3 regions of the Streptomyces sp. NPDC058231 genome follow, and region 3 is predicted to be linked to each of the others. Evidence: predicted binding sites of a transcription regulator. Region 3 holds the regulator's gene; each other region holds the start of a gene.
What was found. Region 3 encodes HrcA, which represses chaperone genes, less so after heat shock. Its sites were predicted from a motif close to TTNGCACTCNGNNNNNCNGAGTGCNAA; they were not measured.
Positions count from the first base shown of each region.

Region 1 (2,262 bases), on a different contig from region 3:
GGGCAAGCTCCGCCGCTTCGTGAACGTGTACGTCAACGACGACGACGTGCGCTTCGAGGGCGGCCTGGAGACGGCCACCCCGGACGGTGCGGGCATCTCCATCATCCCGGCGGTCGCGGGCGGCTGCTGACCCGGTATCGGGTCTCACGTCCGACTTCACAGCAGTACCGGAATTGCCCCCTCTGCGAGGTAAGCGGAGGGGGCAATTCTGCATGGTTGAGCGCGGTACAGTGGGGAAGCCCCCTCCGCTGCCCGTGCCGACCGCATATGAAAATGCGCCCGCCCGCGACAAGATGCAGCCAAAGTGCTCGATCTCCTTGCGCCGTAAGTGGCCTTTGTCCGGCCCGAGTTGCCCTGGAATCGCATAAATTCCGCATATTCGGGTGTTCGGTGCTGCCCAGAATTCTCGTCCGATTGACCTGTTGCAGAGGGCAGTTGGGCAGATACATTCAGCCGCGGTCGACGCGTTCCGGCGCACGCACCCTCTCCTGTCGGAGGGTGAGTTCTGACCCGGGTCCGCGAAGTGCGGTCCTGTGCAAGGGCCAGTAATAGGGGAGTTAGGCATGGCTCAGGGCACCGTCAAGTGGTTCAACGCGGAGAAGGGGTACGGCTTCATCGCGGTCGACGGTGGTGCGGATGTTTTCGTCCACTACAGCGCGATCCAGATGGACGGGTACCGCACCCTCGAAGAGGGTCAGCGAGTTGAATTCGAAATCTCGCAGGGCCAGAAGGGGCCGCAGGCGGACATGGTCAAGCTCGCCGTCGGCTGAGCTCGGCGCGGTCGGCCAACGACACTACTCACGCATGAAGGGCCCGTACCCCCAGGGGGACGGGCCCTTCACGCGTCGTCCGCCGCGTCGCCCCGCACCCCGTCCCGTGCGCCGCCCGTGCCCCCGTCCCGCGCTCCGCCCCGCGTGCCCTTCTCGGTCCTCGGTCGTCCACGACCGCCGGGGGCGCTTGCACTCGTGGGGGTCGAGTGCTAATCATTGCGTTAGCACTCTCCAGGTGAGAGTGACAGAACTTGGACCGGGCCGGTGAGGCCCGCAGGCTCGGTGGAGCAAGGAACCGCCGGGCAGGCAGGCCGTCCGTCGCGGGCGCCACTCGGTCCGGAGAAATCCACCCCTGTCCGGGAGGACCACTTCACATGGCCAAGATCATCGCGTTCGACGAGGAGGCACGGCGCGGTCTCGAGCGCGGGATGAACCAGCTCGCCGACGCCGTCAAGGTCACCCTCGGCCCCAAGGGCCGCAACGTCGTCCTCGAGAAGAAGTGGGGCGCGCCCACGATCACCAACGATGGTGTTTCCATCGCCAAGGAGATCGAGCTCGAGGACCCGTACGAGAAGATCGGCGCAGAGCTGGTCAAGGAAGTCGCCAAGAAGACGGACGACGTCGCCGGCGACGGTACGACCACCGCCACCGTTCTCGCCCAGGCTCTCGTCCGTGAGGGCCTTCGCAACGTCGCCGCGGGTGCGAACCCGATGGCGCTCAAGCGGGGCATCGAGAAGGCCGTCGAGGCCGTCTCCGCCGCTCTGCTGGAGCAGGCCAAGGACGTGGAGACCAAGGAGCAGATCGCTTCGACGGCCTCCATCTCCGCCGCCGACACCCAGATCGGCGAGCTCATCGCCGAGGCGATGGACAAGGTCGGCAAGGAAGGCGTCATCACCGTCGAGGAGTCCCAGACCTTCGGTCTGGAGCTGGAGCTCACCGAGGGTATGCGCTTCGACAAGGGCTACATCTCGGCGTACTTCGCCACCGACATGGAGCGCATGGAGTCGTCCCTGGACGACCCGTACATCCTGATCGCCAACTCCAAGATCAGCAACGTGAAGGACCTCCTTCCGCTGCTGGAGAAGGTCATGCAGTCGGGCAAGCCGCTGCTGATCATCGCGGAGGACGTCGAGGGCGAGGCTCTGTCGACCCTGGTCGTCAACAAGATCCGTGGCACCTTCAAGTCCGTTGCCGTCAAGGCCCCGGGCTTCGGTGACCGCCGCAAGGCCATGCTCGGCGACATCGCCATCCTCACCGGTGGCACCGTCATCTCCGAGGAGGTCGGTCTCAAGCTGGAGAACGCCGGCCTGGACCTGCTGGGCCGTGCCCGCAAGGTCGTCATCACCAAGGACGAGACGACGATCGTCGACGGCTCCGGTGACACCGACCAGGTTCAGGGTCGCGTCAACCAGATCCGTGCCGAGATCGAGAACTCCGACTCGGACTACGACCGCGAGAAGCTCCAGGAGCGCCTGGCGAAGCTGGCCGGCGG
Region 1 is NZ_JBHVWN010000046.1:28,096-30,357, forward strand. It holds gene ACFVXE_RS26385 (ubiquitin-like small modifier protein 1) at 1-130, shown strand, start outside; gene ACFVXE_RS26390 (cold-shock protein) at 564-770, shown strand; gene groL (chaperonin GroEL) at 1,145-2,262, shown strand, end outside.
Region 1: the regulator HrcA is predicted to act here: its motif matches at 957-983, upstream of groL (chaperonin GroEL).

Region 2 (2,262 bases), on a different contig from region 3:
CGTGGCGACCGAGGTACGGGTCGCCTGCTCGACCCCGTTCGGGGTGAAGAACATCCGGTACGCGTCGTCCGCGCCGAACTTCGCCACCGCCCGCTGCCGCAGCCGCGCCTGTCCGAGCGCCGCCGACACCAGCGGGGCCGGGTGGCCGCGGCGCAGCCGGGTCGCGGTGGCGAGCTCCTGGGCGGGGTCGTACGAGCGCAGTTCCGCGAGGAGCGCCGCGCCCTCGGGGGTGCGCAGGGCCAGGAGGGCGGCGAGCGGGTCGGTGGGGTCACTCGGGTCGAAGGCGTTCACCGGCCCATTGTGAGCCAGTCGGGGGACCGGGCGGACCCGGCGGAGGTGTCGGACGGAGCGTTCGAACGGGCGCTGGCAGTATGCGCAACCATGCAGCTTGTACGACAAAAGGGAGTACGGGTGTGAAGGTGCGCGGGCCGGGCGCCCTGCGACACGGCCCCGGCCGCGTGGTCCGGGGCCGGGACGGCTCCAGGGCCGGCCTGGTCCGCGCCGCCGTGAAGGTGATCGCGGGCGGCGGATGCGCCGCGGCCCGGCCGGAGGACCGCGTATGAACAGGGCGCGCCGGCTGCTGGCCGGCCTGCTGGCGGCAGGGGTGCTGCTGGCCCCCGTCGCGGGGTGTGCGCAGTCGGTCGACCCGATCGAACGGCTGGGGCGGAAGGCCGCGCAGAAGGTGCACCGGCCGCACCGGGCACCGGAACCGGCGGCGGGCGCGGAACCGGAGCCGTCGGCGGGGGTGCGGGAGGACCGGGGGCGGGTCGACCCGACGGCCGTCCGCTGCGGCCCGCACCGCCGTCCGCCGCGGTCCGGGCGCTCCCCGGTGTCGTCGCCGCCGAGTCGTCTGCGGCCGTACCGGCCGGAACCGTCCGACGGGACGGGCACCGGGCCGGGGTGCGGGCGGAGGTGACTCGGCGTTCCCGGACCGTGTCTTCCCGGCGTCGTGCGCGGCGGCGCCTCCGGTCCGCGTGTTCCCCTCACGTCGTCCCGATCGAGGCCGCCCGGCGGCCCGGCGCCACGACCGGACTGAATTGGCACTCCGCTTGACCGAGTGCTAATCGCGGTCATAGTGTCAGCTCTGGCACTCCCCGATGGAGAGTGCCAGCAGTACTGTGCGATCGCCAGGTCCGGCACCCGCGACGACGGACCCACCTGATCGCCACCCCAGACAGTTAACCCCGCAGTTAACCCCGAGATCTCCGAAGGGGGAGGCCGGATCGTGACGACCACCAGCTCCAAGGTTGCCATCAAGCCGCTTGAGGACCGCATTGTGGTCCAGCCGCTCGACGCCGAGCAGACCACGGCCTCTGGCCTGGTCATTCCGGACACCGCCAAGGAGAAGCCCCAGGAGGGCGTCGTCCTGGCCGTGGGCCCGGGCCGCTTCGAGAACGGCGAGCGCCTGCCGCTCGACGTCAACACCGGCGACATCGTGCTGTACAGCAAGTACGGCGGCACCGAGGTGAAGTACAACGGCGAGGAGTACCTCGTCCTCTCGGCTCGCGACGTGCTCGCGATCATCGAGAAGTAATTCACCCACGTTTGCTTCCGTTCTGCGCCCCTGGCCCCCAGCGAGATAACAAGCCGGGTGGTCGGGGGCGCAGTTCGTTCGAGAGGACAGTTCAGCTCCCATGGCGAAGATTCTGAAGTTCGACGAAGACGCCCGTCGTGCCCTTGAGCGCGGCGTCAACAAGCTTGCCGACACGGTGAAGGTGACGATCGGCCCCAAGGGCCGCAACGTCGTCATCGACAAGAAGTTCGGCGCCCCCACCATCACCAACGACGGTGTCACCATCGCGCGTGAGGTCGAGCTCGACGACCCGTACGAGAACCTCGGTGCCCAGCTGGTGAAGGAGGTGGCGACCAAGACCAACGACGTGGCGGGTGACGGCACCACCACCGCCACCGTGCTCGCCCAGGCACTCGTCCGCGAGGGCCTGCGCAACGTCGCCGCGGGTGCTTCCCCGGCCGCCCTGAAGAAGGGCATCGACGCCGCGGTCAAGGCCGTGTCCGAGGAGCTCCTCGCGACCGCCCGGCCGATCGACGACAAGTCCGACATCGCCGCCGTGGCCGCGCTCTCCGCGCAGGACTCGCAGGTCGGCGAGCTCATCGCGGACGCGATGGACAAGGTCGGCAAGGACGGTGTCATCACCGTCGAGGAGTCCAACACCTTCGGTCTGGACCTCGAGTTCACCGAGGGCATGGCCTTCGACAAGGGTTACCTGTCCCCGTACATGGTGACCGACCAGGAGCGTATGG
Region 2 is NZ_JBHVWN010000015.1:75,322-77,583, forward strand. It holds gene ACFVXE_RS13775 (methyltransferase domain-containing protein) at 1-291, opposite strand, end outside; gene ACFVXE_RS13780 (hypothetical protein) at 414-563, shown strand; gene ACFVXE_RS13785 (hypothetical protein) at 560-916, shown strand; gene groES (co-chaperone GroES) at 1,226-1,534, shown strand; gene groL (chaperonin GroEL) at 1,635-2,262, shown strand, end outside.
Region 2: the regulator HrcA is predicted to act here: its motif matches at 1,038-1,064, upstream of groES (co-chaperone GroES).

Region 3 (2,262 bases):
TCCGTACGAACGCCGCGTCCACGACCGCCCCGTGCCCCGGTACGTACATCGCCTCCTCGCCGCCCAGCGCCAGCAGCCGGTCCAGTGCCGCGGGCCAGTGGGACGGGACGGCGTCCGGGCCCGCCTGCGGTTCGCCCGACTCCTCGACCAGATCGCCGCAGAGGACCACCGCGGGGGAGCCGGGTACGAGGACCGCGAGGTCGTGTCCGCTGTGGGCCGGTCCCACGTTCGCCAGCAGCACCCGGCGGCCGCCGCCCAGGTCGAGCGTCCACTCCCCGCACACCTCGTGATGCGGCGCCACCAGCACGTCCGCCGCCTGCGCGGCTTCCTCCTCGGGCACTCCGTGACGTACCGCGTCGGCATGCAGTTCGTCCGCCCCGTCGGCGAGGAGCCCGGCCATGCCGATCGCGCCGTACACCTCAGCCCCGGCGAACGCCGCGGTGCCGAGAACATGGTCGAAATGGGGATGGCTGAGTGCGATATGCGTCACCCTCCGGCCGATCAGCGCCTGTACCTGGGTGCGCACCTCCACGCCCTCGCGCAGGGTCGCCCCGGTGTCGAAGAGCAGGGCGCCGTCCGCTCCCACCACCAGTGCGACCGTCGCATCCCAACCCGGGAGCCGTCGGCGGCCCACACCGTTGCCGAGTCGCTCCCAGCCGAACTCTTCCCAAGAGGCGTCCATACGGAGACGCTATCGGCAACGACCTGCGCAGTCTCGCGGTAGCGTGGCCGGTCGCCCTTGCTCGGTCCCCACCCGGCCGCCGTACACTGGCGGGGGGTCGTTGGCACTCGTACGCATCGAGTGCCAGGAATCACCGGAGATCGACCGGAACCACCGAGGAAACACAGCTGGAGGTGTGCGCCATGCTCAGCGAACGCAGACTCGAAGTGCTGCGCGCCATCGTCCAGGACTATGTCGGCACCGAGGAGCCCGTCGGCTCCAAGGCGCTCACCGAGCGGCACAAGCTGGGGGTTTCCCCGGCCACGGTCCGCAACGACATGGCCGTGCTGGAGGACGAGGGCTTCATCGCCCAGCCGCACACCAGCGCGGGACGCATCCCGACGGACAAGGGCTACCGGCTCTTCGTCGACAAGCTCGCGGGGGTCAAGCCCCTGTCGTCGCCGGAGCGCAGGGCCATCCAGAACTTCCTCGACGGCGCGGTCGACCTCGACGACGTCGTGGGCCGCACCGTACGGCTGCTCGCGCAGCTGACCCGGCAGGTCGCGGTCGTGCAGTACCCCTCGCTGACCCGGTCGACGGTGCGGCACGTGGAACTGCTGTCGCTGGCGCCCGCCCGGTTGATGCTCGTGCTCATCACGGACACCGGCCGGGTCGAACAGCGCATGATCGACTGCCCCGCGCCGTTCGGGGAGACCTCACTCGCCGATCTGCGGGCCCGGCTCAACAGCCGGATCGTCGGGCGTCGATTCCCGGACGTCCCGCAGCTGGTGCAGGACCTGCCGGAATCCTTCGAGAGCGAGGACCGGGGAACCGTGTCCACCGTGCTCTCCACCCTGCTCGAAACCCTCGTCGAGGAGACGGAGGAGCGGCTGATCATCGGCGGCACCTCCAATCTCACCCGCTTCGGGCACGACTTCCCCCTGATGATCCGGCCGGTGCTGGAGGCGTTGGAGGAGCAGGTCGTGCTGCTGAAGCTGCTCGGCGAGGCCAAGGACTCGGGCATGACCGTACGTATCGGGCACGAGAACGCCCACGAGGGGCTCAACTCCACGTCCGTCGTCGCGGTCGGCTACGGTTCGGGCGACGAGGCAGTCGCCAAACTCGGCGTGGTCGGACCGACCCGCATGGACTACCCCGGAACGATGGGAGCGGTACGCGCAGTGGCACGTTACGTCGGACAGATCCTGGCGGAGTCGTAAGTGGCCACGGACTACTACGCCGTACTCGGCGTGCGCCGCGACGCAGCTCAGGACGAGATCAAGAAGGCCTTCCGGAGGCTCGCACGCGAGCTGCACCCGGATGTCAATCCGGATCCGAAGACCCAGGAGCGGTTCAAGGAGATCAACGCCGCCTACGAGGTGCTGTCGGACCCGCAGAAGAAGCAGGTCTACGACCTCGGTGGCGACCCGCTGTCCGCCTCCGGCGGCGGTGGCGCGGGCGGATTCGGACAGGGCGGCTTCGGCAACTTCTCCGACATCATGGACGCCTTCTTCGGTACGGCGTCGCAGCGCGGACCCCGTTCGCGCACCCGGCGCGGCCAGGACGCGATGATCCGGCTGGAGATCGATCTCGCCGAGGCG
Region 3 is NZ_JBHVWN010000053.1:27,634-29,895, reverse strand. It holds gene ACFVXE_RS28310 (MBL fold metallo-hydrolase) at 1-682, opposite strand, end outside; gene hrcA (heat-inducible transcriptional repressor HrcA) at 865-1,881, shown strand; gene dnaJ (molecular chaperone DnaJ) at 1,882-2,262, shown strand, end outside.